Regions from separate parts of the Allobosea sp. GW823-FHT02B03 genome, predicted to be linked through region 1. Evidence: predicted binding sites of a transcription regulator. Region 1 holds the regulator's gene; the other holds the start of a gene.
The links. The regulator LexA, encoded in region 1, represses DNA repair genes until DNA is damaged. The targets are predictions, from matches to a motif close to TGTTCNNNNTGTGTTCNG.
Positions count from the first base shown of each region.

Region 2: the regulator LexA is predicted to act here: its motif matches at 13,496-13,513, upstream of uvrA (excinuclease ABC subunit UvrA).

Region 1 is NZ_JBXAJY010000003.1:369,220-384,694, forward strand. It holds gene AC1REK_RS11380 (anthranilate synthase component II) at 1-117, shown strand, start outside; gene trpD (anthranilate phosphoribosyltransferase) at 132-1,145, shown strand; gene trpC (indole-3-glycerol phosphate synthase TrpC) at 1,153-1,965, shown strand; gene moaC (cyclic pyranopterin monophosphate synthase MoaC) at 1,962-2,450, shown strand; gene AC1REK_RS11400 (molybdopterin molybdotransferase MoeA) at 2,447-3,658, shown strand; gene AC1REK_RS11405 (hypothetical protein) at 3,665-4,024, opposite strand; gene lexA (transcriptional repressor LexA) at 4,202-4,933, shown strand; gene AC1REK_RS11415 (ComEC/Rec2 family competence protein) at 4,927-7,071, opposite strand; gene gltX (glutamate--tRNA ligase) at 7,361-8,779, shown strand; gene gltA (citrate synthase) at 9,090-10,379, shown strand; gene AC1REK_RS11430 (Bug family tripartite tricarboxylate transporter substrate binding protein) at 10,524-11,522, shown strand; gene lpxB (lipid-A-disaccharide synthase) at 11,530-12,720, opposite strand; gene AC1REK_RS11440 (LpxI family protein) at 12,717-13,538, opposite strand; gene lpxA (acyl-ACP--UDP-N-acetylglucosamine O-acyltransferase) at 13,583-14,392, opposite strand; gene fabZ (3-hydroxyacyl-ACP dehydratase FabZ) at 14,459-14,917, opposite strand; gene lpxD (UDP-3-O-(3-hydroxymyristoyl)glucosamine N-acyltransferase) at 15,008-15,475, opposite strand, start outside.
Region 2 is NZ_JBXAJY010000003.1:685,304-700,778, forward strand. It holds gene AC1REK_RS12820 (DUF2971 domain-containing protein) at 1-488, shown strand, start outside; gene ssb (single-stranded DNA-binding protein) at 1,154-1,699, opposite strand; gene AC1REK_RS12830 (hypothetical protein) at 2,082-2,777, shown strand; gene AC1REK_RS12835 (hypothetical protein) at 2,805-3,014, opposite strand; gene AC1REK_RS12840 (glycosyltransferase family 47 protein) at 3,096-4,181, opposite strand; gene AC1REK_RS12845 (L,D-transpeptidase) at 4,419-5,129, opposite strand; partial or broken gene AC1REK_RS12850 (3-phosphoshikimate 1-carboxyvinyltransferase) at 5,374-6,630, opposite strand; gene AC1REK_RS12855 (imm11 family protein) at 6,824-7,561, opposite strand; gene AC1REK_RS12860 (putative quinol monooxygenase) at 7,666-7,965, opposite strand; gene AC1REK_RS12865 (ABC transporter permease) at 8,055-8,927, opposite strand; gene AC1REK_RS12870 (ABC transporter substrate-binding protein) at 8,924-9,919, opposite strand; gene AC1REK_RS12875 (LysR family transcriptional regulator) at 10,305-11,189, opposite strand; gene AC1REK_RS12880 (GNAT family N-acetyltransferase) at 11,546-12,112, shown strand; gene AC1REK_RS12885 (MFS transporter) at 12,291-13,472, shown strand; gene uvrA (excinuclease ABC subunit UvrA) at 13,615-15,475, shown strand, end outside.

The sequences.
Region 1 (15,475 bases):
TTCCATCCGGAAAGCATCGCCTCGGAGCACGGCGCGACGATCCTGCGTAATTTCCTCGATCTCGCCGAACGATGGTCGGCCGCGTCCGACTCCGCCGCCCTTTCCGCGACAGCCTGATCGATCGAGTTCCCATGGAAGACTTCAAGCCCTTCATCGCCAAGGTCGCGACCGGCGCCTCGCTTTCGCGCGAGGAGGCCCGCGACGCCTTCGAGACCATGCTTTCGGGCGGCGTCACCAACGCCCAGGCGGCCGCCTTCCTGATGGCGCTGCGCGTTCGCGGCGAGAGCACCGAAGAGATCGCCGGTGCCGTCAGCGCCATGCGCGCCCGCATGCTCACCGTTTCGGCCCCGGCCGAGGCGATCGACATCGTCGGTACCGGCGGCGATGCGTCGGGTTCCTACAACGTCTCGACCCTGGCTTCGATCATCACCGCCGCCTGCGGCGTGCCGGTCGCCAAGCATGGCAACCGCGCGGCGTCCTCGCGCTCCGGCGCGGCGGACGTGCTGACGGCGCTCGGCGTCAAGGTCGGGCTCGAGCCCGCCGGAATCGAACGCAGCATCCGCGATGCCGGCGTCGGCTTCATGTTCGCCCCCGCCCATCACGCCTCGATGCGCCATGTCGCGCCGGTGCGCACCGAGCTCGGCACCCGTACGATCTTCAACCTCGTCGGGCCTCTCTCCAATCCGGCCGGGGTGAAGAAGCAGCTCGTCGGCGCCTTCTCGGAGACCTGGCTCGAGCCGATGGTGAAGGTGCTCGCCTCGCTCGGCTCGCAGTCGATCTGGGCCGTGCACGGCTCGGACGGGCTCGACGAGATCACCACCACCGGCCCGACCCGCGTCGTCGCGCTCAAGGACGGCAAGATCGAGAGCTTCTCGATTTCGCCCGAGGATGTCGGCATCGCCCGGGCGAAGTCCGAGGATCTGCGCGGCGGCGAGCCGGAGCAGAACGCCAAGGCCCTGCAGGACGTGCTCGACGGCAAGAAGAGCGCCTTCCGCGACATCGCAGCCTTCAATGCCGCGGCAGCCCTCGTCGTCGCCGGCAAGGCCGGCACGCTCAGCGACGGTCTGGCGCAGGCCTATCAGGCCCTCGACAGCGGCAAGGCCAAGGGCGTGCTCGCCGCGCTCGTCGCCAGCTCGAACGCCTGAGGCAGCCATGTCCGACATTCTGAAGCGGATAGAGGCCTATAAGCGCGAAGAGATCGTCGCCGCTCGCAGCGCCGTGCCGCAGGCCGAGATCGAGCGCCGCGCCGCCGCCATGCCGCCGCCGCGCGACTTTCTCGGCGCGCTCGAAGCCAAGCGGCGGGCCGGGCAGCCGGCACTGATCGCCGAGATCAAGAAGGCGAGCCCGTCCAAGGGCCTGATCCGGCCGGATTTCGATCCGCCGGCCTTGGCGAAGGCCTATGCCGAAGGCGGCGCCGCCTGCCTTTCGGTGCTGACCGACACCCCCTCCTTCCAGGGCCAGCCGGAATATCTGGCGCAGGCGCGCGAGGCCTCCGGTCTGCCGGGCCTGCGCAAGGATTTCATGTTCGAGCCCTATCAGGTCTTCGAGGCCCGCAGCTGGGGCGCCGACTGCATCCTCGTGATCATGGCCTCGGTCGACGACGGTGCCGCCCGCGAGCTGACCGATACCGCCAAGGCGCTCGGCATGGCCGTGCTGGCGGAGGTCCATGACGAAGCCGAGCTCGAGCGGGCGCTGAAGCTCGACACCCGTCTCGTCGGCATCAACAATCGCGACCTGCGCAGCTTCGAGGTCAGCCTCGCCGTGACCGAACGCCTGGCACCGCTGGTCCCGGCCGACCGGCATCTCGTCGGGGAGAGCGGCATCTTCAGCCATGCCGACATCACCCGGCTTCAGGGCTGCGGCGTCAACACCTTCCTCGTCGGCGAAAGCCTGATGCGTCAGCAGGATGTTGCAGGCGCGACCCGCCAGCTCCTGACCGGAAAGGCGACGGAGGCGGCGGCGTGAGCCGGCTTTCGCATCTCGACAGCCAGGGCCAGGCCCACATGGTCGATGTCGGCGACAAGGCGGAAACCGCCCGGATCGCCGTCGCCGAAGGCAGCGTCGTGATGCAGGCGGAAACCCTCGCGATCGTGCGCGCCGGCGACGCCAAGAAGGGCGACGTGCTCGGCACTGCCCGCCTCGCCGGGATCATGGCGGCAAAGAGAGCCCACGAGCTGATCCCCCTCTGCCACCCGCTGCTACTGACCAAGATCGCCGTCGACCTTTCCATCGACGAGGCCCTGCCGGGCGTGCGTGTGCGGGCCGAAGTGCGCCTCACCGGCAAGACCGGCGTCGAGATGGAAGCGCTGACCGCCGTCAGCGTCGCCTGCCTGACGGTCTACGACATGGTCAAGGCGGTCGATCGCGGCATGCGTATCGAAGCGATCCAGCTCGTCCACAAATCCGGCGGCAAGTCCGGCGTCTACGAAGTTGCGGAAGGGCAGAGATGAGCCTGACACCGGTTGCGGTCGCGCTGCGCGCGCTGCTCGACAGCGTTCCCGGGACCACCGGCGCCGAAACCCTGCCGCTGGCGCGCTGCGCCAGCCGGGTGCTGGCGGCCGATGTCGCGGCGCTGCGCACCCAGCCGCCCTTCGCCAATTCGGCGATGGACGGCTATGCCGCCCGTGCCGATGATCTCCAGCCCGGCAAGGAATTGCGGGTCATCGGCGAATCCGCCGCCGGCCGCGGTTTTTCCGGCGCGGTCGCCCCCGGCGAGACCGTCCGCATCTTCACCGGAGCGCCGCTGCCCGAGGGCACCGACGCCATCCTGATCCAGGAGCATGCCGAGGGCGTCGACGGCCCGGTGATCCGCGTCACCAAGGCGGCGGCCAAGGGCCAGTTCGTGCGCGCCGCCGGGCTCGATTTCGGCAGTGGCGAGATCCTGCTCGCGGCCGGCCGCCGCCTCGACAGCGCCGCGCTCGGCCTTGCGGCCGCAATGGGGCATCCGGAGCTGTCGGTGCGCCGCAAGCCCGTGGTCGCGATCCTCGCCACCGGCGACGAGCTCGTCCTGCCGGGCGAGCCGGTCGGACCCGACCAGATCGTCGCCTCGAACAGCTATGCGCTGGCCGCACTGGTCGAGCAGGCGGGCGGCACAGCGCTCGATCTCGGCATCGCCCGCGACAACCACCCCGACCTCGCCGCCCGCATCGAGGCGGCGAAGGCGGCGAATGCCGATGTGCTGATCACGCTCGGCGGCGCCTCGGTCGGCGCGCATGACCTCGTCCAGGCCGCGCTCAAGGCCCAGGGCATGGATCTCGGCTTCTGGAAGATCGCGATGCGGCCGGGCAAGCCGATGATGATGGGCAGGCTCGGCCCGATGGTCGCGCTTGGCCTCCCCGGCAACCCGGTCTCCTCGATCGTCTGCGGACACCTCTTCGTCACGCCGCTGATTGAGGCCCTGCTCGGCATGGCCGAGCCAGAGCGCGACCGCGGCGAGCCGGCGGTCCTCGCCGTCGACCTGCCGGCGAATGACGAACGCCAGGACTATCTGCGCTCGACCTTCGTGACGGAAGCCGGCGAGCGCCGGGTGAAGCCCTTTCCCAAGCAGGATTCCTCGATGCTGGCGAACCTCGCCCGGGCCGAGGCGCTGGTGATCCGGCCGGTTTTCGCCGAACCGGCCAAGGCGGGCGATCCGTGCCGGATCATCCGGTTGCGCTGAGGCCGATCAGCGGCAGCGCAGATAGCGCGTGCCGCCATAGACGACCTCGTCGTTCGAGACGACCTTGAGGGTCCGGCTGGCGCGACGCTTCGGCCCGTCGATGCTGAAGCAGGTGCCGCTCATCCTGTATTCGTTGGCGGATACGCGGTCTATCCGGCTGAAATGGCAACCGCCCTCGCCGGCCTCGCCGGTGCGGCCGCCGCGGTTGAAGCCGACATAGGCGCCCTCGGTGCCCTCCTTCAGCCATCTGCAGCCCTGCTGCGCGGGATCGCCGAATTCGCCGCGCACCGGCAGTTCGGCGGCGCTCGCCATACCGGCCACCGCCGCGGCCATCAGCGCGCTCAATATCCTCAACCTGACCGCCATCGCTCCCTCCTCTCGCCGTGGCGCCCCACGCTGGGCAAAGCTTCGCTTGCACGCAGAAGGGCCAGTTTCGCGCGGCGCAATACGGCCGACGGACGTCCCTTGCGGAACACAAGGCGAACGGGTATGTTGTTCGTGCTTTGTTTCGATTCCGATGCGAAAGGCCGGGGCGGCGAGATCATGCTGACACGCAAACAGTTCGAACTGCTTCGCTTCATCCATGAACGCCTGCGGGAATCCGGCGTACCGCCCTCCTTCGACGAGATGAAGGACGCGCTCGACCTGCGCTCCAAATCCGGCATCCACCGGCTGATCATGGCGCTGGAGGAACGCGGTTTCATTCGCCGGCTGCCGAACCGCGCCCGCGCGCTCGAAGTCATCAAGATGCCGGACGGGATCGGCGGGCCGCAGGCGCAGCGCGGGCGCTTCAGCCCCTCGGTCGTCCAGGGCGGACTCGGCCAGACCCCGCCTGCCCCGGCAGCCAATCTAGCCAAGCCGCGCCCGGCGGGCGCCGAGGACAGCGGGCGCTCCACCGTCTCCATCCCAGTTATGGGCCGCATCGCCGCCGGCACGCCGATCTCGGCGATCCAGGATCGCAGCCATAGCGTCTCCATGCCCGCCGACATGCTCGGCGGCGGCGAGCACTATGCGCTCGAAGTCCGCGGCGATTCGATGATCGAGGCCGGTATTCTCGACGGCGACACCGTGGTCATCCGCAAGCAGGACACGGCCAATACCGGCGACATCATCGTCGCCCTGATCGACGACGAGGAAGCGACGCTGAAGCGCCTCCGCAAGCGCGGCTCCTCGATCGCGCTCGAGGCGGCCAACCCGGCCTATGAGACCCGCGTGCTCGGCCCGGACCGGGTCAAGATCCAGGGCCGGCTCGTCAATCTGATGCGGCGCTACTGAAGCATCCCGCTGTCCTCCGCCTGCTCAATCGGTGCAGCGGCGGACGATGGGGCGGGAGGCGCACGAGCTGGCTCCGCTGGAGAAGGCGCGGCGGGAGCGGGCCGGGCCCGGGTCCAGGGTCGCAGGCGCGTTGCGTCCTCGGCGGTGTAGGCGCGCCAGCTGCCGCCGCGCACGGACCCAAGCGCCGTCGCGCCATCGCGGGCGAGCGCGGCCCGGTCGATCAGTCGGGCGGTACAGGTGCCGTTGACGTGGAGCGGCGTGACGACGAGGTCGGCGCGCTGGCAGTCCTCGACGATGGCGACGCGGTCCTTTGTGTAGGCGACACTGCGGCCATCCTTGAGACGGATCACGCAGCCGCGCGCGTCGCAGGCGGCGCCCTCTCGCAAGGTGGCATCATCCGGAGGGCGGGAATCGCCGTCGGCATGGAGCCATTGCGTCAACACGAAGTGACTCGGCTTGCCTGCCAGGACGAGTCGTCCTTCGGCACCGCGCACCAGGATGCCGGAGCCGTCGCGCTCGATCAGGATGTCGGGCCGCGTCGGGTCCGAGGCGAGCGCCAGGCCGGCACAGAGCGGCAGGGCCGCGAGGAAGCGCAGGGCCGTCGTCCACAAGGTCAGCCAGAGCAGCGCCAGCGCGAACAGGGCGAGCGCCATGGCATCGAAGGCAGGCAGCACCACGGTCGAGCGTTCCATGCTGGCGACCCAATGGGCGAGCTGCAGGACGAGACCGGAAGCCCAGCCCATCAGGGCCCAGGCCGGCCAGTCGAGCCCGAATGGATAGGCCAGCACGCCGAAGACCGCGGCCGGCATGACGATCAGCGAGACGAAAGGCAGGGCGAGCGCGTTGCCGAGCAGGCCGAACGGGTTGAAGGTCTGGAAGTGGTAGACGCCGAAGGGCGCAGTCGCGGCCGTCGCCAGCAAGGTGGTGACGATGATGCCGACGGCTGAGAGCCAGAGCGGCCGCAGCGGCCAGGGCCAGCTTGCGGCGGCCGCATCCGGCGGGCGCTCCTGCCAGCGTTCGGCGAAGGCGATCAGCGCCGCGACCGCGCCGAAGGACATCTGGAAGCTCGGCCCGAGCAGCGCCTCCGGCTCGCGCAGCAGCACGATGATCGCGGCGAGTGCGAGATTGGGCATGCTGAGGGCCGGCCGGTCGACCAGGATGGCGCCGAGCATCACCAGCGTCATGATCAGCGAGCGCACGGTCGCAACCTCTGCGCCGGAGAAGACGCAATAGGCGGTAGCGCCGAACATCGCGGCGAGCGCGGCGATTTTCTTGACTGGCCAGAACAGCGCGATGCCTGGCGACAGCGCCAGCAATGCCCTCGCGAGCCAGAAGATCGTGCCGGCCGCCAGGACCATGTGCAGGCCGGAGATCGAGACGATGTGGTAGATGCCGGCGGCGCGCAGGTCGTCATTGGTCGGCTCAGTGATCAGGCCACGCTTGCCGGTGACCAGGGCGGCCGCCATCGCACCCGCCTGCCCGCCGCCGATGGTGGCGATGCGCTCGGTCAGCGCATTGCGGGCCTGGTCGATCGCGACGCTCCAGGCAAGTTGCCGCGACTGCGGCACCGGCGCCGGTGCCAGCGCGACCTTGCCGGCGATGCTGCCGACGGCGCCGATGCCACGGAAGAAGGCGTCGCGGGCAAAGTCGTAGCCGCCGGGACGCGCCGGCCCGGGCGGCGGCAGGAGCCGCGCGGTCGCGACGATGTGATCGCCCGGCTTCAGGGTCGTCGCGGCTGTGCTGACACGTATCCGGCGCGGCCGCTGCTGCGGGTCGACGCCCGGCATGTCGGTGACCACGACGAGGAGGCGGACACCCTTCTCGCGCTGCTCCAGTGCCTCGACGAAGCCGGTGACCTTGCCGACATGGAGGCGGGCGAGCGCCGGCGCCGCGATACTCGCCGTGCGCCAGGCTCCGGCCGCGAAGCCGGCGAAGACGGCGGCGAACCCCAGGCAGATCGCCATGGCGAGGCGCTTATGGCGCAGCAGCGACGCTGCGAGCGCCGACAAGGCGAAGCCGAGCAGCGGCGCAATCAGGCCCGGCTCACGATCGGCGAGGAAATACAGGATGACGCCGAGCCCGAGCGGCACGGGAAGCCAGTTGAAGAGGCGGCGGCGCTCGACCTCGGTTTCAAGCATGGCACCGAGGTGCATGCGCCAGCTGGCGGGATTCCAGGCTGGGCTCTGCGTCAGACGGCGCGTCCATCCTGCCCCGCCCTGCAAGGCAAGGACAGCCGCAACGGTCTTGCGGCGACGCCGGGGCGGAACGGAGAGCAATCGGCCTCCCTTTTGCCGCCAGCGCAGGAAGCGCTTAACGGCGGCCGCAAAGCCATGTTACAGCGACCGCGCCGGTTGTCAGCCCCGGCCGAGACCGCCCGTGAGCCGGCCCTCGCCCTTCATCCGCCCGTTCCGTCGGAGTCCTTCTTTCATGAGCGATGAGGTCGTCACGCGCTTTGCGCCGTCGCCTACCGGATTCCTCCATATCGGCGGCGCCCGCACCGCCCTGTTCAACTGGCTCTATGCACGCCGCCACGGCGGCAGGATGCTGTTGCGTATCGAGGATACCGATCGCGAGCGCTCCACCGATGCTGCGATCGCCGCGATCCTCGACGGTCTGTCCTGGCTCGGCCTCGATTGGGACGGTCAGACCGTCTACCAGTTCCAGCGCGCCGCTCGTCACCGCGAGGTCGCCGAGCAGATGCTCGCCGCCGGCAAGGCCTATTATTGCTATGCGACGCCGCAGGAACTCGACGAGATGCGCGAGAAGGCCAAGGCCGAAGGCCGGCCGATGCGCTATGACGGGCGCTGGCGCGACCGCGACCCGGCGACGGCGCCGGCCGGCGTCAAGCCGGTGATCCGCCTGCGGGCCGAGCAGACCGGCGAGACCGTGGTCGAGGACGAGGTCCAGGGCCGCGTCGTCTGGCAAAACGAGAATCTCGACGACCTCGTCCTGCTGCGCTCCGACGGCAACCCGACCTATATGCTCGCCGTGGTCGTCGATGACCATGACATGGGTGTCACCCATGTCATCCGCGGCGACGACCACCTCACCAATGCGGCGCGGCAGACGCAGATCTATCAGGCGATGGGCTGGAAGGTTCCCAGCATGTCGCACATCCCGCTGATTCACGGCGCTGACGGGGCCAAGCTCTCCAAGCGCCATGGCGCGCTTGGGGTCGATGCCTACCGGGCCATGGGCTATCTGCCGGCCGCCTTGCGCAACTATCTGCTGCGCCTCGGCTGGAGCCATGGCGACCAGGAGATCTTCTCGACCGAGGAGATGACGGCGCTGTTCAACCTCTCGTCGATCGGGCGCTCTCCGGCGCGCTTCGACTATGCCAAGCTGGAGAACCTGAACGGGCTCTATATGCGCCAGTCGGACGACCGCGAGCTGCTGGAGGCGCTCAAGGCGATCCTGCCCGAGATCGGGCCGGCCCGCGGTGTGCCGGCGAAACTCGCCCCGGCGCTCGAAAGCCGGTTCCTAGCCGCCATGCCCGGACTGAAGGAACGCGCCAAGACTTTAGTCGAACTGCTGGACAGCGCCTTCTATCTCTATGCCCAGCGTCCGTTGGCCCTCGAGCCCAAGGCGGCTGCACTGCTCGACGATGCGGCGCGCGAGCGGATGCCGAAGCTGGCCGCGAAGCTCGCGGCGCTGCCGGATTGGGAAACCCCGGCGCTCGAAGCCGCCGTGCGTGAATTCGCCGAGGCAAACAGCGTCAAGCTCGGCCAGGTGGCGCAGCCGCTGCGCGCCGCCCTGACCGGCCGCACCACCTCTCCGGGGCTGTTCGACGTGATGGCCGTGCTCGGGCGCGAGGAGGTTCTGGCGCGGCTCTCCGACGTCGCCTGAGCCGGCAGCGCAGGAGCGGCGATGCCGCACTGCGGGAGGTAACAGCGGAGGCCATGTCGCTCTCTGTTGAACCCCTCCCGGAAATGGTCTAGCAACGCGGCGTGGCGGCTGCTCCTTCCCCGGAGCGGCCGCTGCCAAAAACGCTTCAAAATCAGTCTGATGAACGCTTCCTCGCCGCAGCGGCACCCTCACATTCCGTCATGGAGCCGGCATTGCGGAGCTTCGGACGGCGCCAGATGACCAGTGATCGGTCGGAACGACATTCGGCCGCTGAGATGATTTGAGATCGAGCCTGAAAGGATCGGCATCCATGAGCGGAACCACGAGTCAGTTGAGTGTCGACGGCAAGACCGTCGACATGCCGGTCAAGGCTGGATCGATCGGACCTTCGGTCATCGACATCGGCAAGCTCTACGCCCAGACCGGGATGTTCACCTACGATCCCGGCTTCACCTCGACGGCGAGCTGCGAGTCGCAGATCACCTACATCGACGGCGACGAGGGCGTGCTGCTCTATCGCGGCTACCCGATCGAACAGCTCGCCGAGCACGGCGACTTCCTCGAGACCTGCTACCTGCTGCTCTACGGCGATCTGCCGACCGCGGCCCAGAAGGCCGATTTCGATTATCGCGTCACGCGCCACACCATGGTGCACGAGCAGATGGCCCGCTTCTTCCAGGGCTTCCGCCGCGACGCGCACCCGATGGCGGTACTGGTCGCCTCGGTCGGCGCCATGTCGGCCTTCTACCATGACTCGACCGACATCTCGGACCCGCAGCAGCGCATGATCGCGTCGATGCGGATGATCGCCAAGATGCCGACGCTGGCGGCGATGGCCTACAAGTACACGATCGGCCAGCCCTTCGTGTACCCGCTGAACTCGCTGGACTACAGCTCGAACTTCCTGCGCATGTGCTTTGCGGTCCCGGCCGAGGAGTACAAGGTCAACCCGGTGCTGGCGCGGGCGCTCGACCGCATCTTCATCCTGCACGCCGACCACGAGCAGAACGCCTCGACCTCGACGGTCCGCCTCGCCGGCTCCTCGGGCGCCAATCCCTTCGCCTGCATCGCGGCCGGCATCGCCTGCCTTTGGGGGCCCGCCCATGGCGGCGCCAACGAGGCCGCCCTCAAGATGCTCGAGGAGATCGGCTCGGTCGACAACATCCCGAAATACATCGCCAAGGCGAAGGACAAGAACGATCCCTTCCGCCTGATGGGCTTCGGGCATCGCGTCTACAAGAACTACGATCCGCGCGCCAAGATCATGCAGAAGACCACGCATGAGGTGCTCAACGAGCTCGGCATCAAGGACGACCCGCTGCTCGACGTCGCGATGGAGCTGGAGCGCATCGCCCTCTCCGACAGCTACTTCATCGAGAAGAAGCTCTATCCGAACATCGATTTCTATTCGGGCATCACGCTCAAGGCGATGGGCTTCCCGACCTCGATGTTCACGGCGCTGTTCGCGCTGGCGCGCTCGGTCGGCTGGATCGCGCAGTGGAAGGAGATGATCGAGGATCCGTCCCAGCGCATCGGCCGTCCGCGCCAGCTCTATACCGGCGCGCCGAAGCGCGACTACGCGCCGATCGGCCGGCGCTGAGCCGCACGCCATTCCAAGCCTTTTTGGGGCCGCGACGGGAAACCGCCGCGGCCTCATTGTTTCCAGGCATTGAGCTTTAGCCTGATCGTGACCTGCCGCCTCGACGCGCTACAGTCAGCTACAACGTCCAGGAGGATTTGAATAATGCCTCGTCCAACAGATCTGAGCCGCCGCAGCTTCCTCGTCGGCGCCTCGGCACTTCCGCTCGCCGGCGGGCTCGCTGCCCCCGCCTATGCACAAGCCAATTTTCCGACCCGGCCGATCACGCTGATCGTTCCCTTCGCAGCCGGCGGCTCGACTGACATCGTCGCGCGCCTCGTCGGCCAGAAGATGGGCGAGCTGCTCGGCCAGTCCGTGGTGATCGACAATCGCGCCGGCGCCGGCGGCAATATCGGCTCGACGGCCGTCGCGCGCGCGACGCCGGACGGGTACACGCTGCTGATGGGCACGATCTCGACCCATGCCCTCAACCCGGCCATCCTGAAGACGGTGACCTTCGACGCGGTCAAGGATTTCACGCCGATCTCGCTGCTGGCAGTAGTGCCCAATGTCATGGTGGTGCATCCGAGCTTCCCGGCGAAGACGGTCCAGGAGGTCTTGAAGGTCCTGAAGGACAATCCGGGCAAGTACTCTTATGCCTCGTCCGGCGTCGGCACGCCGCTGCACCTCTCGGGAGAGCTCTTCAAGTCGCTCGGCGGCGTCAGCATGAACCATGTGCCGTATCGCGGCGCCGGGCCCGCGCTGAACGATGTCGTATCCGGCGCGGTGCCGATCATGTTCGACAACCTGCCCTCCTCGGCGCAGTTCATCCGCACTGGGCAGTTGCGCGCCATCGGCGTGACCACCAAGGAGCGGGTTTCGTCCTTCCCGGATCTGCCGACGATCGCCGAAGGCGGCCTTGCTGGCTATGAGACCTACACCTGGAACGCACTCTTCGGCCCCGCCAACATGCCAAAGGCGGTCGTCGACAAGATCAATGCCGCGGCGAACAGTTCGCTGACCGATCCGACCGTGAAGCAACGGCTGGAGGATGTCAGCGCCGTCATCGTCGGCTCAACCCCGGAAGCCCTGGGCGAGCACGTCAAGGCTGAGCTGGCGAAATGGGCGCCGATCGCCAAGGCCTCGGGCGCGGCCGTCGAATAGCGCGGCGCTATCGTCCGGACACGGCGGCCGCTCGCGCTTCCACCAGCGCGAGCGCCGCTTCGACGGCATTCGCGGCCGGACTCGGTCCGGCACGGCGCATCTCGCGCTCGACTCCGGCGAAACCATCGAGCTGGCGCGTGCGGGCAGCCCCCTCCGGGATCACTGCGAGCAGCGCCTGCGCCAGCGCGTCCGGCGTTACATCGTCCTGGATGAACTCGGGAACGATATTCTCGCCGAGAATGAGATTGGGCAGGATCACGGTCGGCAGCTTGATCAGGCGGCGAGCCAGTGCAGCCTCCCAGCCGGCGCCACGATAGGCCGCGACGGTCGGTACCTGCGCCAGAGCGAGCTCAAGGGTCACCGTGCCGGACGCAGCGAGCGCGGCGCGCGCCTGACGGAAAGCCGCGAGCTTGGCCGCTTCGCCCGTGACGATCTCTGGCTTCACCGACCAGTCGGCAACGACCTGGCTGATGGTGTCGACTAGACGCGGCACGGCCGGAAGGACGAAGCGCGCCTGCGGCAAGGCCTGGGCGATACGAGCGATCGTCTCGCCGAAAGCCGGCATGAGATGGCGGATCTCGGAACCACGGCTGCCGGGAAGCACGAGAATGAGGGGAGCCGCCGCATCGGCTCGCAAGCGGGCCTCGTCGACATCGGGGCGCAGCTCATCCAGACGCTCGATCAGCGGGTGCCCGACATAGACCGTCTCCGGTCCGCCGAGGCGCGCCAGAGCTTCCGGCTCGAACGGCAACAGCGCCAGGATGCGGTCGACATGCGGGCGCATGCGCCGCGCCCGGCCCTGTCGCCAGGCCCAGACGCTCGGGCAGACCCAGTGTGCGATCGGCACTGCCGGATTGAGCCTGCGCAGCTTCTTGTCGACGCGCAGCCCGAAATCCGGAGCGTCGATCGTCAGCATCAGATCGGGAGCGCAGGCCGCCGCGGCCTTCGCAGCGTCAGATATCCGCCGCAGCAGCAGCGGCAGGCGTGCCACGACCGGGCCGAAGCCCATCACCGCGATGTCTTCCTGCGGGAAGACGCTCTCCAGCCCTTCGGCCGCCAGGACTTCGCCACCGACGCCATGCAACACGAGAGGGCGCTCGCCGAGATGCTGGCGTAGTTGCTGCACGAAGCGGGCACCGAGCGCGTCGCCGGAGGCTTCGCCCGCGACGATGAAGAGCCGGAACGGCCGGATGCTCACGCCACGCCCTCGACGAAGATGCCGGCGGCATCGGCCTGGGCCGCGAGGCGGGCACGGTCGCCGACCAGGACGCCTCCGGCGCGCACGGCGATTCCGGCGAGCCCTGCCTCGGCAACACGCGCGACGGTGTCCGGTCCGATCGCCGGCATATCGACGCGCAGGTCCTGGCCGTGCTTCGGCGCCTTGACGAGGACACCGTCGCCCTTTCCGAGCTTGAGGCGCCCTGCCCTGACCAGAGTTGCGACGCGTTCGAGCATGGCATCGGTGCCCTCGGCCGCCTCGACCGCGATCACGCGATGATCGGCGATCACGGCGCCTTGGCCGATATCGAAAGGCGACAGCGCCGCCAAGAGGTCGAAGCCCCGCAGCAAGGCGTCGCGGGCGACCGAAGCCGGCACCGTCCGTCCGAGAGGCCCGAGCGGCGCGACGATTTCCGGCGCCATCTCCGCCGGGCTCCCGACCCGGAACCCCTGCCCCTCGAAAAAGCTCACGACACCCCGAAGCAGGTGATCGTCACCGCCCTGGAAGGCGCGCGCGAAATGCGGCAGGTACTTCAAGGTCGACAGCTCGGGCGCCAGCGCACCGAAACTCGGACGCGGCAGCGCGCCGATCATCACGATATCGGTGACCTCACGACGCTTCAACGCATCGAGAAGGCGGCCGAGCTGGCCAAGCCGGTATTCCTGCGCGTCGCAGCCCGGGAAATCCGTGACATTCGCAGCCCCCGAAAGAGCCGCGACATAAACCTCGGCACCTGCGGCCAGAGCATTACGAGCGACATGAGCCGGGTATTCGCCGGCGCCAGCCAGGATCGCCAAGCGCAGCCCGGCTCGTCTGCCGGGCCCTTCCGCGGGGCCCGTGTTCACCGGTCCGGCGCGGTAACGTCGTGCGGCACGCAGATTGCGCGCTCGCCGCCGCTGCGGATGAAGTCGAGGATCTCGTGGATCAGCGGATGCGAGGCGAACTCGCTGGCGACGTCCTCGACGCGCTCCGACAAGGTGCCTTCATCGGCGAAGAGCAGACGGTAGGCCCGGCGCAGCTCATGGATCTGCTCGCGGGAGAAGCCGCGGCGCTTCAGGCCGACCAGGTTGAGGCCGGCGAGATGAGCCGGGTTGTCCCGCACCATGCCGAACGGAATGACATCGTGCATCACGCCGGCACCGCCGCCGATGAAGGCGTGATCCCCGACGCGGATGTACTGGTGCAACCCGGTCCCACCGCTGACGATGACGAAATCGCCGACGGTGACGTGCCCCGCGCACATCACATTGTTCGAGAAGATGACGTTGCTGCCGATGATGCTGTCATGACCGACATGCGAATTGGCGAGAAACAGGCCGCGATCACCGATCACGGTCTTCATGCCGCCGCCCTCGGTGCCCGGATTCATCGTGACGCCTTCACGAATCACGCAATCAGCCCCGATGGTTAGCGTCGAAGGCTCACCCTTGAACTTCAGATCCTGAGGCGGATGCCCGATGGAAGCGAAGGGGTAGATTTTCGTGCGGGCGCCGATGCTGGTGATGCCCGCAACCGCGACATGGCTGATCAACTCGACCCCGTCATCGAGCGTGACCTGCGGACCGACCGTGCAGAACGGACCGATGACGACTCCCTCGCCCAGCCGTGCAGCGGGGTCGACGACCGACATCGGGTGGATCGTGGCACTCATGAAATGGGACCTGTCGACTTGGATTCTGGTCGGAAGCAGCGGCGCGGGGTCAGACTGTGCCGCGTTTCACATCACCATGGCGGAGAGCTCGGCCTCGGCGACGAGAACGCCATCGACCTTGGCCTCGCCGCGGTAGAACCAGATATTGCGCTTGCGTGCGATCTTAGTGAGGTGAAAGCGCAGGCTGTCCCCCGGAATCACCGGCTTGCGAAACTTGACCTTGTCTATCGTGGTGAAGAGCACGGTCGAGACCGCAGCCTCATCGTCGCCGCGCGAGCTCACGACGAGCACGCCCGCCGTTTGGGCCATTGCCTCGATCATCAGTACGCCCGGAAAGACGGGTCGGCCCGGGAAATGTCCGGTGAACTGAGGTTCGTTGACGGTGACGTTCTTGATGCCGACGCCGGAAGCATCGCCATCCATCTCGATCACGCGGTCGACAAGCAGAAAAGGATAGCGGTGCGGAATGCAGGCCATGATCTTCTGGATATCGGCCACGCCGAGCGATTTCGTCGCATCCGTCATCTTATCACTTCTCCCAAAGCGCCTTCCGGCCACGCCTCCGGTCGCTCACTCTCTGCCATGCAAGCTGCATTGCCGGAAGCCGGCCGCAGATCAAGCGCTTTCGTCGCCGCCCGTCGTCTTGCCGCGCTTGGCGACGAGCTGCTTGAGCAGGGCCGACTCGCGGGCCCAGCTCAAAGCGGGTTGCGCCGGGTACCCGCCATAGCGCGCGCCGCGCGGAACGTCGCCGGCGACGCCGCTCTGTGCCGCGATCTGCGCGCCCATGCCGATGGTCAGGTGACCGGCAAGACCGACCTGCCCGCCGAGAACGACAAAGTCCTCCAGCGTGCTGGAGCCGGCGATGCCGACCTGCGAAACGATCACGCAATGGCGGCCGATCACGCAGTTATGGCCGATCTGCACCAGGTTATCGATCTTGGTGCCTTCGCCGATCACGGTATCGCGGCTGGCCCCGCGGTCGATGCAGCTATTGGAGCCGATCTCGACATCGTCCTGGATGATGACGCGGCCGACCTGCGGCACCTTCATGTGCCCTTTCGGGCTCATGGCGAAGCCGAAGCC
Region 2 (15,475 bases), 320 kb from region 1:
CTGGGTTAAATATGCCGAAACCTAGCATGAACCTGCGTCGAATTACCTATGGCGGTCAAAAAGAGTCTCAACTCATCGACGATATTATTGCGCGCTTCGAGCCAATTGTGGCTGCGAATATCTGCATACTGGACAGCACAGGATGGGGAAAACAATCAGCGAGAAATTGGTTGTCCATGAGATTCGGTGAATGCCTTTTTGAACTGGTAGAGGAAATTAAGCATCCTGCTTTCGCGGAAGAGGATGAGTGGCGCCTCTATGCCGAGAAACAGCAAACTGAGTACCGCGTTTCTCAAGATCGAATTGTACCGTTCAAGCAGCTCGACCTAAGCTCCTGCGAGAGTGCGAATCTGTTGCCAATTGTCGAGATCGTTGTTGGTCCTTGTCTGGATTACGGCGAAGCAATGGCTTCTCTCACGACATTCACGTCCTCCCTGGGATATGGACTTTCGGTGAATTTTCGAAAATCCAGAGTTCCATACCGCTAATTTGAGTACCCCGCGCCAACGACCGCATCGAGCGCTTGTTGGCGCGTTTTTCCGCTCTCGAAGCGAAGGCGATCTGCTCCTCAAGCGATCTAACGATGCTCTCAAAGGGGGCCTTCGGCAGGACGTGGAGGCAAGACGGCCGCTCCCTCGGCGGCGATGCCCCCGGCCGCCGTTTTAACCCCAGCCGGCCCCTTCCAAGCCCAGACGAGCGCGCGACGTGCGTCCAAAAAGCCGATGATATCGACGAACCCGCCGACAGCCAGCGGCTTCTCGATCAGCCGAGCATCGAGGGTGATCGGGCTGACAAGCCAGCTTGCAGCGACCTCATCGCAATTGAATCGAGCGAGCGAAACTGCACGAAAAGGACGGCAAGTTCGAACGGCTTCGTACCGGCCTCGAATCCAGAGCCATCGCACCTGATGCGCGAGGTGGTAAGCTCACTCACGCCGCGGCCCCGCTGCCACTTGGACGAGAAGCGGCATGCGCTCGCCGTTGGCACATTTCGACCAGCGCACTGCGTATGGGTTTCGGGCGTTTCCTGACAAGAATCAGCGTTCCGCCCTAGCGTCGCCGCAGGCTGCAGAAAGCAAGGTAGCCCATTAAGGAAAAGACGTTAAAACAACGCCTTAACTCCCAAGAACTTGCATTATCTGAAACGTCCCAGCCTAGAACGGGATGTCGTCGTCGAGATGGCTCGAGGACCGCGAGCCGCCCGAACCGCCGCCCGACATCGCCGGCTGGCGCGAGCCGCCGCCGCTGCCGCCCATCGGGCTCTGGCGGCCGAAGGAGCCGCCACCGGAGGAGCGATCCTCGAAGGAGGAGCCGCCGCCCTCGCCATATTCGTCCGAGCCGCCCTGGCCGCGGCTGTCGAGGATGGTGAGCTCGCCGCGGAAGCGCTGCAGCACGATCTCGGTCGTGTACTTCTCGACGCCCTGCTGGTCCTGCCATTTGCGGGTCTGCAGCTGGCCCTCGATGTAAACCTTCGAGCCCTTCTTCAGATACTGCTCGGCGACCTTGGCGAGGTTCTCGTTGAAGATCACCACGGAATGCCACTCGGTGCGCTCCTTGCGCTCGCCCGACTGCTTGTCGCGCCAGGTTTCCGAGGTGGCGATGCGCAGATTGACGACCGGCTCGCCGCTGCCGAGGCGCCGCACCTCGGGGTCGCGCCCGAGATTGCCGACCAGAATGACCTTGTTGACGCTACCAGCCATGACAGGCTCCGTTTTCCTGCGCACTTCACCACAAACCGGCCGATCGACCGGAAGCGGACCCTAGCGATCCCGGCACAGACTATCAATGATGTTCTCGTTTTGTTCAAGGACAAATCGGAAGTTGTCCCCGGAGATTCGCGAGCGCTTCGTCGCGGTAGCTGTAGCTCCTCTCAGCGCGCGCCGAACGGAAGCTATGGCGGCTTCGGCCTCAAGGCAGCCCCGTGCCAGAGCGCGCGCACGGCCCCTTATCAGAGCAACTTGGCAACCCGGATGCCGGACACGGTAGGCTTTCAAGCTGGCGCTCAGCATCGAAGGACTAATTGACGTTCAGGAACCCGACCGGAAGATCGGGGAGGCTGATGATTCCATCTGGAAGATTGATATGATCGAGCGCCTACGCCTGCCGACCTTCCAGAAGACAGCAAAGATATCCAGACGGGCCCTTCTAGGCATCGCGGCCACGACTTTGATGGCCGGTTGCGTAACCTCGCCGCCCCCGATTTCCGTGGACGAAGCCAGGACATGGAAGGTCGTTTCCGTCGAAGGCGCCCTGGCGCAAGTCGCGTCCTCGTCGTGGATGTCGGTCAGGCACGAATTCATGAAAGCCAATGGCCTCGAGGTTAAGGTCATCGAAAGTGGCGAGCGCGATACACCCCCACGCATCGTCGAGCCTGAACTACCTCGCGAACAATACCGTGCGTTTGTCGCCGCTCAGTTCTCCAACCGGGTCAAAGCCTCCTTCGCGGCAAAGATGCAAGGTGCATTCACAGGTACCAGGCCAGTGAAAATCGTTGTCACGATGCACAATGCTGAAATTCTCGACCCCGGGCGCCGCTTCGTAGCGGTGCTCTTTGCGGGACAATCCGGCAACCAGAACACGCTCCTCGCCCATATCGATGTGATCGACGCAGCGTCCGGAAAAACACTGGTCACCTACCCCCGCACGCTCGTGACAGGTGTCGGCGGGGGAGCGAGTTTTGATTTCAGTGGCGGCCCAATGATCGAGAACGACCCGATGCTGCGAATGGTCAATCAGCTTCGGGAGCGGTTCCTGCAATGGATACTCCGACCAGCGTAGGCGAGCGGTGACGGCTCGCCGCCTGGCTCAGCCGCGTCCCTGCTGCCGGTCGAGCGCGCCCTGCAACTGCTCGACGCGGATGGCGAGGGCTTCCCTGGTCAGGTTGATGCCTTCCGGCGCGCCGTCGATCGACAGAAGGACGCCGCGCTCGGCCATGTCGAGCTGCTCTTGTGCGAGTTCCAGATGCTTCTTCAGGACTTGTGTGACGCGGTCCTTGGCCGCCGGGTCCGTATCCATAGCGCCCTCGCCTGTTCGCCCCCGAACGCGCGACGATCGCACGGCCGGAGCCACTTGCAAAACTTGCGCGCCTGGCGCGGCTCAGAGCTGAGGCTCCAGCCCAGAAACATCCGCCTCCGCTCCGCCGCCGATCTGCGGCGCCCGCGCGAGGCGCTCCGCCATGACACCGGCGAGCGCCTGAGGCGCGCAGCGCCGCTGCCACCAGTCGAGCGCGCGCTTGTGCAAGTCTTCGAGGCGCTCCCGGTCGGCGAGCAGGTCGTTCACGCAAGGGCCAAGCTCGGACCAGTCGTCGAGCTGGATGAAGGGGCAATCTTCGAAGAACCAGTGCCGGGGCACCCGGTCGCAGATCACGACGCAGCCCTGCCGCATGCCCTCGAACAGCCGAAAGGTCTCGGTCGAGGACCCCCGCGGGGCGAGGCAGATCTTGGAGTCGGCCATCAGCTCGGAATAGCGGACCCCGTCGGAGAGCACACCGTTCATGTAGGAGCCCGTATCGGCCCAGAACACCTCGCCCGGCATGCTCGTGGCGAGCCGCTGCAATTCCTCCAGCATGCGCGTGCGGGCAATGTCCTTGGGCGTTCCCAGCAGAGCCCGGATGGAGAGCGGGTGATAGGCGCGCTGCTTCACGCTGCCGATGAAGGAGACCGCATAGCGGCGCTCGGCGAACGGCTTGCCCGGCAGGTCCGTCTGCCTGGCATAGCCGAGCGGAACGGTCATGCCGCCCTCCTCGCGGACGATCGCGCCCTTGTGCCGGAGCGCCAGAAGGCCGCTGCTGCGAGCCCAGCGTGCGGCGTCCCTGACCGCCTTCACCAGCAATGCCAGGCTCGCGCCCAGCTGAAGCGTGTTCACATAAGGAAAGAAGCCGTGCGTCTTGAAGACGTAGCGCACCTTGTCGAAATAGGGCGGAATCTCGCAGAACTCCTCCATCAGGAGCAGGACGACGACGTTCTTCCCGTAGCTCGGCAGCTCCCGCACCGTCTCCGTTCCCCAGACGATGTAGAAGACGAGGCCATCGGCATCGAGCAGGACCTCGAGCATCTTCAGGACACCGACCCAGTACGCCAGGAAGACGTCGACGAAAGGGTCGACATACTCCGACAGATTGATCTCGACGGGATCGTGCGCGTGGCGGCACAGGAAGTATCGGAACTTGCTGTCCTCGGTCATTCCGCCGAAAGCCCCAACGTCGGCGCGCGAAGGCGCCCGTCACACGCAAGCGCCATGTTGGCTTCGGGGCCTGCGCAAGGCCACGGCTCTTAGGGGGTAGCCCTGCGGACATCGCCTCCCCGAATCCCGTTCGAGATTCGCCCGCCCCGTCGAGCGCGGCGGAAACGACAACGCCGCCGCTTCCGGGAAGCGGCGGCGCATCGCGCTGCGCAATTGCAGCGTCTCGTCAGCTTTTGCCTAGGCCGGCAGGACGACCACCTTCGTCTTGACCGGGGTCTGTGCGTAGAGGTGCATCATGTCCTGCGTGAGCAGGCCGACGCAGCCGCTGGTGATGCCGTTGCCGATCGATTCCGCGTCGAGGGACGCATAGATCGTGTACAGCGTGTAGGCGCCGTTCTGGTAGAGATGGAGCGTGCGCGCGCCGAGCGGGTTTTCGAGGCCGCCCGGCATGCCGCGGGCATATTTCGCGACCTCGGGCTGGCGCTTGATCATCTCCTTGGGCGGCGTCCAGGTCGGCCACTCGGACTTGCGCCCGACATAGGCGTTGCCGTTCCAGCGGAAGCCGTCGCGGCCGACATTGGCGCCATAGCGGGTCGCGGTGCCGTCGCCCGCGACGCGATAGACATAGTAATTGGCGGGATCGACGATGATCGTACCGGCCGGCTCCTTGGTGTCGTAGGCTACCGTCCGCCGGAAGTACTTCGGATCGACCTTGCTGACGTCGATCGCCGGAACCGGGAACTTCTCCTCGGGCACCGGGCCGTAGAGCTTCTGCGCCTCGGCGAGGCTCATGCCGTCGGATGTCGCGCAGCCGCCCAGCGCCAGCGCGCCGAGACCGGCGGCCGAGCCGGCCAGAAACGACCGGCGGTCGAGCCCGCCGATCCGGCGCCCGCGCAAGGCGGCCGCGTGCAGCTTGCCGGCATCGGCATTCCTATCGTCGATGATCATGATTCTGGGCTTCCCATGTCCTGTTGCCCGAAGAGAGAACGCTTCGGCATAGGCCCGCTTAAGGTATCGCTGGGCGGAGATTGCCGTCATCCCGCCCGGCTGGCAAGCGCGCGACATTGCCGAAGCGTCATCCCGCGAACCAAAATCAGCGCACTCCAGCCGCTCAAACCGCCTCGCCTGGCGACGACCTCGACCCGGTTTCAAACCCCGGACTGCATGGGTTTCGCGCCTCAGGCGCCTCGCCCTCGAAGCGCACGCCGAGCGAGGCGAGCGCCCGCCAGTAATCCGGATAGGTCTTCGCCACGCAGGCCGGATCGAGGATGGTGATGCCGCCTATCTTCAGCCCGGCCAGCGCGAAGCTCATCGCGATGCGATGGTCGGCGAAGGTGTCGATCTCCGCCGGCAGGGTCTGCCCGGCGAGTCCGGGATCGGAAGCGACGAGCAGATCGTCGCCCTCTTCCACCCCGAGCCCCGGCCGGATCCGCGACAGGCCCTGCGACAGCGCCGAGACTCGGTCGCACTCCTTGACGCGTAGATTGGCGATGCCGGTGAAGCGCACCGGCGTCCTGTTGAAGGCGGCGAGCACGGCGAGCGTCGGCACCGCATCCTGCATCTGCGAGCCGTCGATCTCGGCCGGCAGGTTCGGGAAGGCGGCGATCAGCGCATGCGCCTTGGCGTCGGGTTGGGTGAAGGCCGCCGCCGGCACGCCGAGGTCGATGGCGCCGCCGGTCAGCACTTCCGCCGCCCAGAGATAGGTCGCGGCCGAGGCATCGGGCTCGATCAGGTAGTCGGCGGCGCGGTAGCCGGTCGGCTCGATCCGCCAGATCGCCGCATCCGGTTGCGAAACCTTGGCGCCGAAGGCCGCCATCGTCGCCAGCGTCAGGTCGACATAGCCGCGCGCCCCGATCTCCTTGCCGGTCAGCGCAACCTCGACCGGCCCGCGCGCGCAGGCGCCGGCCATCAGCAGCGCCGAGACATATTGGCTCGACAGCCCGCCATCGACCTCGACCCGCCCGCCTGCAAAACCGCCCTGCCCGGCGATCGTCACCGGTGGGCAGCCGCTCGGCGCCTCGACCGCGACGCCGAGCGTCCGCAGCGCCGTGACCAGCGGCGCGATCGGCCGCTTGCGCATATGCTCGTCGCCATCGACCACGACCTGCCCCTCGACCAGCGCCGCCGCGGCGGTGAGGAAGCGGGTCGCGGTGCCGGCATTGCCGAGGAAGAGCGGTGCCGTCGGCGCCCGCAGCCTGCCATCGCCGGTGACGACGAAGCTGGTCGCGTCCGGCTCCTCGACGGTGACGCCCATCGCCCGCAGCGCCTGCGCCATATAGAGCGTGTCGTCGCTCTTCAGCGCGCCCGACAGCCGGCTGGTGCCCTTGGCCAGCGCCGCGACCAGCAGCGCCCTGTTGGTGATCGACTTCGAGCCCGGCGGCGTCACCTTGCCGTGCAGCGCGCCGGCGAAGGGCACGATGGTGAGTTTGCGGACTTCGGAATCGGTCATGACAGGCTCGCCCTCGCCGTTCGGCTGCGTTGCGAGGCTCTTAGCCCGTGCAATCCGCCAGCGGAAGCCGCACCGGCCATGCCCGGCCCGTCGCTGCGGTCACATCGAAACGGAGCTCGGAATCCGTCGCATGAAGCCACGGCCTTTAGAGGCACCGGCATGGGGCAGCAAAAGCCCGCCGGCCCGCAAGTTATCACGCCAGCCAATGCGGCATATGGGCCTTCACCCAGTCGAGGTGATCTTCGAACAGTATCGCCGGCCGGTTGGCCTCGATCCAGTCGACAATGCCCGGCACCTGCTCGCGATAATCGAAGGGCGTGTCGACCTCGGCGAAAAACTGGGCCCATGGCTCCTTGAAGGTCAGGCGCCGGATCTTCGCCTCGACCAGCGCGGCCCTGAGCTGATCGGAAACCATGATCCGCCTACTGGCCGGAACCCAACGGGTCAGCCAGAGATGGCGGCCGGCGATCGTAGTCCGGCTGGCAGACAGCGGCGGCTTTTTGCCCATCCAGGACAGGTACGGCATCCCTTCCAGGCCGCCGGCCAAGATGCTGCGCCATTCGAAATCGATACCCTTGATCAGGATGCAATCGAAGCGCTGGCGGACATTGATGAGGAAATAGGGCTCGGCATGGGCAATCCCCTTTCGCGATTTGAGCTGGATCGGAAAGAACTCATGGACGCCCGGCTCGAAGCACTCCACGATCGCCCGAAACCTCTCGCTGACGCAGGCAAACCCGGGCAGCGGGAAGACATCGACGAGCGTCTTGCTGTCGGTCTGGGTCGCGCTCGTGGGGACCGGGCGGCCAATGCGGCTATGGTGCGCGCCCCAGCCCCAGCCAAATCCCCATGGCGTTTCTCCGGCGCTGTCCTTGTCGATCTCGAAATCCGGTTGCGCGGAGACGAAGTCGAAGTCGATTTTCCAGGCCATCGGCGCTTCCGGTTTCCGAAGAGCCTCGTCGCATGAGCAACGCGGCTTTTCTCCAGCCTAGGCCGCAAGAACTGAAGAATGATTAGGCGCGAGCCACGCCAGCCTCAGCCCGGCGCCAAACCATGCCCACCCACCGGCTCGGTCACGGTGTGATTGTCGAAACCCGCGATCAGCGGGCGGGCCTTGGCGATCGCCGCCTGCACGGCGGGCAGATGCAGCGAGGCGGCATGGCTCTCCTCGCGGTCCCAGACCTCGGTCACCCAGATCGCATCGGGATTGGCGGGGTCGCGGGCGACCACGTAGCTCAGGCAGCCGGGCATCGCAGCGCTGCTACCCAAAATATGGCCGATCAGCGCCTCGCGCTCGCCGGGCTTGGCCAACATTCGTCCAATCAAGCCATACATGGCGCCTCTCCCTCTGTCCTTGCGGGCGGCACGCTGCCGAAGCGCCGAGGCACGCGCAACCGGCTCCCTGACGGCCAATGTCAGCAGCATCAGGGCACGCCGGGCCGGCGCGGCGAACGCTGTGCGCGAAAAATCGCCTGGGCGAGCCGGTCGAGCAGCACGGCGAGCAGCACGATGCCGAGCCCGCCGACGAAGCCGAGCCCGGGATCGGCCCGCTGCAGACCGAGCAGCACGGTCTCGCCCAGCCCCTTGGCGCCGATCATCGAGGCGACGACGACCATGGCGAGCGCCATCATGATCGCCTGGTTGAGCCCTTGCAGGATCGCCGGGCGGGCCAGCGGCAGCTCGATCAGCCAGAGGCTCTGCCGCACGGTGAGGCCCAGCGCCCGCGCTGCCTCGACGGCGCGCCCGTCGACCTCGCGCAGGCCGAGTTCGGTCAGGCGGGCGAAGGGCGGCAGGGCATAGATCAGGGTCGCGACCAGGGCCGGCGCGCGACCGAGCCCGAGGATCATCGCCACCGGGATGAGATAGACGAAGCTCGGCACGGTCTGCATCAAATCGTAGAGCGGCGCGAGCGCCCGCGAGACGCGCGGCATCCTCGCCGCCGCGACGCCGAGCGGCAGCCCGAACAGCACGATCAGCACGACGGCGACGACGATCAGCGCCAGCGACTGCATCGCGGCCGACCAGACCCCGAGCAGAGCGAGCAGCAGCACGAGCGCGGCCATGCCGGCGGCGAATGCGATCCGTCGCGTGGCGAACCAGGCGGCGAGCCCGACCATGGCGATGCCCGCCTCCGGCGGCAGCTGCAAGAGTGCGCCTTCGAGCAGGCGGACCGGCGCGGTCAGCCCGTCCGAAACGGCATCGAGCTTGTCGCCCGAACCGGTGACGAGCGCATCGACCAGCCGGTTGACGACGCTCTGGAGCAGCTTGCCGAGATCAGGCAGCAGGCCAGCGCTCACAAGCCGGCCTGAACCTTCGCAGCAACCTCGGCGGTGACCCAGTGCCGCCAGTCATCCGGCCGGTCCTTGAGGAAGCGCAGCGCCTGCTCCTCCGGTGTGATCCCGGCCTTGCGGGCATCGCCCAGCATCTGCGAGGTCAGCGCGCTGCTGATGCCGTAATTCTTGAAGAAGCTCGTCAGCTGCGGGGCCGCCTGGGTGAAGGCGAGATTGGCGCCGATCACCACCTTGCTGACCGGGTAGGCGGTCGCCCTGGTCGGCTTGTCGCTCGCCTTCAGCTCGGCCCAGATCGCCGGGTCGAAGGCCGGCTCGCCGAGCTTGACGAGGTCATAGGCGCCGATCAGCCAGCTCGGGCTCCAATAATAGAACAGCACCGGCTGCCTGCGCTTGAGATTCGCCTCGATCGCCGCGACCAGCGCTTCGCCCGAACCGCCACGGACATTGTTGTAGTCGTCCGCCAGTCCATAGGCCGAGAGCTTCTTGGTGTTGATGCCTTCGCAGACCCAGCCGGCGACGCAGTTGTAGAAACGGCCCTTGCCGGGCTCCTCCCTATCGGGGAACAGCGCCTTGTGGCGCTTGAGATCGGCGACCGTCTTCAGGTCCTTCGCCTTGGCATCCGCGCCTTCGACGAGATAGCGCGGCACGTACCAGCCCTCATTGGCATCGGGAAAGGTCGTGCCGAGCGGGATCACCTTCCCGGAGGCCTCCGCCCTGGTCCAGGCCTCGACCGGGTTCGCCAGCCAGATCTCCATAATCACGTCGACATCGCCGCGCGCCAGCCCATTGACCAGCGGCGCCACCACGCCCGGCACACGCTCGACCTTGCAGCCAAACCCCTTCTCGACCACCGCCCGCGCCACGGCTGTGTGGAAGGCGGCGGAATCGTAGTCGAGCCCGGCGATCTTCAGCGGCCTGTCGAGCTCACAGGAGAGAACGGGCGCGGCGAGCCCGAGCCCAAGCAGCAGAGTTGCAGTGCGCAGAACGGCTTTCATCATGACGATCCCCCGCTGGCTGCCGTGCCCGGTCCGGGCACTTGACGGTTGGGCATGTCCACGAAGCGCGAAAGCGAGCGAAATGTTCCGCCCGGCAGGCGACGACATTAGCGCCACTTCCCGCCTTGGGCACTGCGCAAACGGGTGATGGCATGGGCCGCCCCTCCGACCGGGCCTGTCAGCATCGCTGAGCGAAGGGCTCCCATGCTCCGAGATCTCATCCTGATTGTCTGACCGATAACTCCCTGAGCCCTCATCCTGAGGAGCCATTCCGTCAGGAATGGCGTCTCGAAGGATGCTCCAAGAGGCTCCAGAACCAGCTGGAGCATCCTTCGAGACGCAGCCTATCGGCTGCTCCTCAGGATGAGGGCTTCATTGTTGTTGGCCCTCAGCCGGGCGTGCCCAGCGCCCGCAAGGCCTTCAGCGTCTCGCGCAGGCCGCGATGCAGCGGCTTGTCCTTGCGCAGGACGAGGCCGAGCGTGCGGTGCACCCGCGGTGACAGGGAGCGCACGACGAGCCCGTCGCTTTCGCCACGCACCGCCATGCCAGGCAGCACGGCACAGCCGAGCCCGGCGCCGACCAGCCGCTTGATCGCCTCGACGCTGCCGAGCGACATCACCGGCTTCAGCGTCACCCCGGCGCGGGCGAACCATTCATCGGCGATGCGCCTGGTGATGCCGCCTGGCTCGAACAGCAGCACCGGCAGCCGCGCCAGTGCCTCCGGCGTCAGTCGCACCGGCAATTCCATGCCCGGCGGCGCGATCACCGCGAACTCGTCCTCGAGCAGCGGCGTCACGTCGAGGCTGCGGCCGGCGGCCGGCAGCGAGACCAGGCCGATATCGATCTGGTTGTCCTCGATCGCCTTGACGATGTCGGAGGTGTTGCCGGTGCTGACAGTGATCTCCAGCGTCGGATGGCGCTGGCGTAGTTCCCGCAGCACCGGCGGCAGCAGGAAGATGCAGGCGGTGGCGCCGGTGCCGATCCGCACCCGGCCCATCGCCCCGGTCGCATGCCGCGCCATCGCCTCCTGCGCCGCCGCGACCGCCGCCTCGATCCGCCCGGCATGGTCGAGCAGTTCGGTGCCCGCTGCGGTCGGCTGCGCCCGGCGCCCGACCCGCTCGATCAGGGTCAGGCCGAGCCGCCGCTCGAGCTCGCGGATCTGCAGGCTGACGGCCGGCTGGCTCAGGCCAAGCTTCTCGGCCGCGGCCGAGAAGCTGCCGAGCGCGATCACCTGGCGGAAGCTGTCGAGCTGGTCGAGGCGAAGGTCGCGCATCCCAAAGAAATTCTCATGCTCTGCATAACTTCGAGAAGCTTCATTTATGAGAGCGCTGAGCGCAAGGTGCCCCTGCGGTTCGGGAAGAGCCGGCCGCTGCAGGCGCGGGCGAATGGTTCAATCCCGATCCTCTAGGCCTCATCCTGAGGAGCCGCGGAGCGGCGTCTCGAAGGATGCTTCAGATGTCTTCGGAGCCTGCTGGAGCATCCTTCGAGACGCAGGCTTTGGCTGCTCCTCAGGATGAGGGCCGAAAAAAACGTAAGCTCTACGCCGATAACGGCGTGACGCGACGGGAAGCGCTGTTCGGGCGCCCCGACAAGACGGAAAGGCGCCCCTGCCGGGCTGGGATGATGACTATGACCACCTCTGACACCGCCGGCAATGCCGCGCCATCCGTCCTCGTCCGCGACGCGCAGGAGGCGGACATGGCCGCGATCCAGGCGATCTACACCCACCATGTCCTCTACGGCCTTGCCAGCTTCGAGGAGACACCGCCGAGCGTCGCGGAGATGCTGGCGCGCCGGCAGGCGGTGCTCGGGCTCGGCCTGCCCTATCTCGCCGCCGAACAGGGCGGCCGGATCGTCGGCTACAGCTACGCGACGTCCTATCGCCCTCGCCCGGCCTACCGCCACACCATCGAGGACTCGGTCTATGTTGCCGACGGCTTCGGCGGTCGCGGGATCGGCTCGGCCCTGCTCGGTGCGCTGATCGCCCGCTGCGAAGCCGGCCCCTGGCGTCAGATGCTCGCCAATGTCGGCGACAGCGCCAATGCGGGCTCGATCGGCCTGCACCGCCGCTTCGGATTCGTGCCTGTCGGCACCTTGCGCTCGACCGGCTTCAAGTTCGGCCGCTGGGTCGACACCGTCCTAATGCAGCGCAGCCTAGGGCCGGGAGACCGGACGCTGCCCGACGGGATTGCTTAGTGCCATTGCTCCACAGCTCAGTTCATCCCGGGCGACCGAAGGGAGACCCGGGATCCATTCCGGACCCTCTTTCGGAAAGGCTCAGGAATGGATCCCGGATCGGCGCGGCGTCCGGCCGCTTGTCCGGGATGACACGCGTCAGGGTCGAATGTGACTGCGCATTGCTGTTGATGAGCCTATGACGATCCCCCGCCTCACCGTCTTCTGCCTCGGGCTGGCGCAGCTCATCTCCTGGGGCGTCTCCTATTACCTGGTCGGCGCCTTCGGTGAGTTGATCGGCAACGAGCTCGGCTGGTCGCAGGCGATCATCCATGGCGGGCTCTCCGCCGGGCTGCTGGTGATGGGGCTGACCTCGGGCGCCGTCGGCCGCCTGATCGACCGCCATGGCGGCCGCACCGTGATGTGCCTGGGCTCGCTGCTCACCGCCGCCGGCTGCCTCGGCCTCGCCTTCGCGCACACGATCGCCGCCTATTACGCAGCCTGGCTCTGCCTCGGGCTCGCCATGCGGCTCAGCCTCTACGATGCCGCCTTCGCCGCGCTGGCCCGGATCGGCGGCAGCGCAGCGCGCCGGCCGATCGCCCAGATCACCCTGCTCGGCGGCCTCGCCTCGACCGTGTTCTGGCCGCTCGGCCATGTGCTCGCCGAGCAGTTCGGCTGGCGCGGCGCGCTCATCGCCTATGCCGGCTTCGCGCTGCTCACCTTGCCCTTGCACCTGACGCTGCCTGCGGTCTCGGCGCGACCCCAGTCCGACGCGGCCGCAGCGAAACCTGCCATCACTCTCAGCCCGGCCGACACCCGCTTCGCCGGCCTGCTCTATGCGCTGATCGTCACCTTCGCCGGCATCCTCAATGCCGGCATGTCCGCCCATATGATCGGCATCCTCGCCGGACTCGGCCTGCCGGCCGCGATCGCGGTCTGGATCGGCGCGACGCGCGGCATCGGCCAGTCGCTGGCCCGGCTCGGCGAAGTGCTGTTCGGCTCGCGCACCAGCCCGTTCGATCTCAACCTGATCGCCTGCCTGGTGCTGCCGCTCTGCTTCGTCGTCGGTCTCGCCGGCGGGGCGAGCGCCTTTGCCGCGCTGGCCTTCGCCTTCTTCTACGGCGCCGGCAATGGCGTGCTGACGATCACGCGCGGCACGCTGCCGCTGATGCTGTTCGACCCGAAGAGCTATGGCGCCTATGTCGGCCGCCTGCTGGCGCCCGGCTTCTTCCTCTCGGCCGCCTCGCCGCTCGGCTACGCGCTGCTGATCGAGCGCTATGGCGCCTCGGCGGCGCTGATCCTGTCGGGGACGCTGGCGCTCGCCATGCTGGTTTCGGCGATACTGCTCCGGCGACGCTTCCGCAGCCTGCCACGCTCCTGACAGCGCCTGTCAGCAAGCGCGACAAGAACAATGCGGCAACATCTGCGGCTGCGTGCTACTCATGCCCGCCTCTCGCCCAGCTGCACTGGCACGGCCCGGCGATTGCCCTATCTGTACGGCTAAAGCTCAATCGGACACCACCATGGCCCGCAAGACCACGCTCGCCGAACAGGCCGCGACGCTGGAAGACATGTTCGACCGCAAGTCCGCACAGGACTCGGCGGCCGATCGGAACGCCCGCGTCATCTCCGTGCGCGGCGCGCGCGAGCACAATCTCAAGAATGTCGACCTCGCCATTCCGCGCGACAAGCTGGTGGTGTTCACCGGGCTTTCCGGCTCCGGAAAATCCTCGCTCGCCTTCGACACGATCTATGCCGAGGGCCAGCGCCGCTATGTCGAGTCGCTCTCGGCCTATGCCCGCCAGTTTCTCGAGATGATGCAGAAGCCCGATGTCGACCAGATCGACGGGCTCTCCCCCGCCATCTCGATCGAGCAGAAGACGACCTCGAAGAACCCGCGCTCGACGGTCGGCACCGTCACCGAGATCCACGACTATATGCGCCTGCTCTGGGCGCGCGCCGGCATCCCCTATTCGCCCGCGACCGGCCTGCCGATCGAGAGCCAGACCGTGCAGCAGATGGTCGACCGGCTGGTCGAGCTTCCGGAGAAGACCCGCGGCTACCTGCTCGCGCCCGTCGTCCGCGGCCGCAAGGGCGAGTTCCGCAAGGAGATGGCGGAGTGGCTGAAGCGCGGCTTCCAGCGCGTCAAGGTCAATGGCGAGTTCTACGAGATCGCGGACGCGCCTTCGCTCGACAAGAAGTTCAAGCACGACATCGACGTCGTCGTCGACCGCATCGTGATCCGGCCCGATCTCGGCGCCCGCCTCGCCGACTCGCTTGAGCAGGCGCTCGACCTCGCCGAGGGCATCGCGGTCTTCGAATATGCCGACGAGAAGGAGGAGAACGGCGAGGCCCGCCGCGTCACCTTCTCCTCGAAATTCGCCTGCCCGGTCTCCGGCTTCACCATCCCCGAGATCGAGCCGCGCCTGTTCTCGTTCAACAACCCGTTCGGCGCCTGCCCGACCTGCGACGGGCTCGGCCACGAGATGCGGATCGACCCGGAGATGATCGTCCCGGATCATTCGCTCTCGCTGAAGAAGGGCGCGATCGCGCCCTGGGCCAAGTCGACCTCGCCCTATTACGGCCAGACGCTCGATGCGCTCGCCAGGCACTTTGGCTTCTCGACCACCAAGCCCTGGTCGGAGCTGCCGCAGCAGGCCAAGGACTCGATCCTGTTCGGCACCGGCACCGAAGCCGTGCGCATGGCCTACAATGACGGCCTGCGCGCCTATGAGGTGAAGAAGCCCTTCGAGGGCGTGATCACCAATATGGAGCGGCGCTGGAAGGAGACCGAGAGCGACTGGGCCCGCGAGGAGATCGGCCGCTTCATGTCGGAGACGCCGTGCGCGGCGTGCAACGGGTTTCGCCTGAAGCCCGAGGCGCTGGCGGTCAAGATCGACATGCGCCATATCGGCGAGGTCTCGCGGCTTTCGGTCAAGGACGCGCTCGCCTGGGTCAGCGCCCTGCCCGAGCGGCTCTCGAAGAAGCAGAACGAGATCGCCCCGCGCATCCTGAAGGAGATCCGCGACCGGCTGACCTTCCTGCTCGATGTCGGCCTCGAATACCTCACACTCGCCCGCGCCTCAGGCACGCTTTCCGGCGGCGAGAGCCAGCGCATCCGCCTCGCCAGCCAGATCGGCTCCGGCCTCACCGGCGTGCTCTATGTGCTGGACGAGCCCTCGATCGGCCTGCACCAGCGCGACAATGAGCGCCTGCTCGGCACGCTGCGCCGCCTGCGCGACCTCGGCAACACCGTGATCGTCGTCGAGCATGACGAGGACGCGATCCTCACCGCCGATTATGTCGTCGATGTCGGCCCCGGCGCCGGCATCCATGGCGGCGAGATCGTCGCCAAGGGCACGCCGCAGGACATCCTCAGCGACC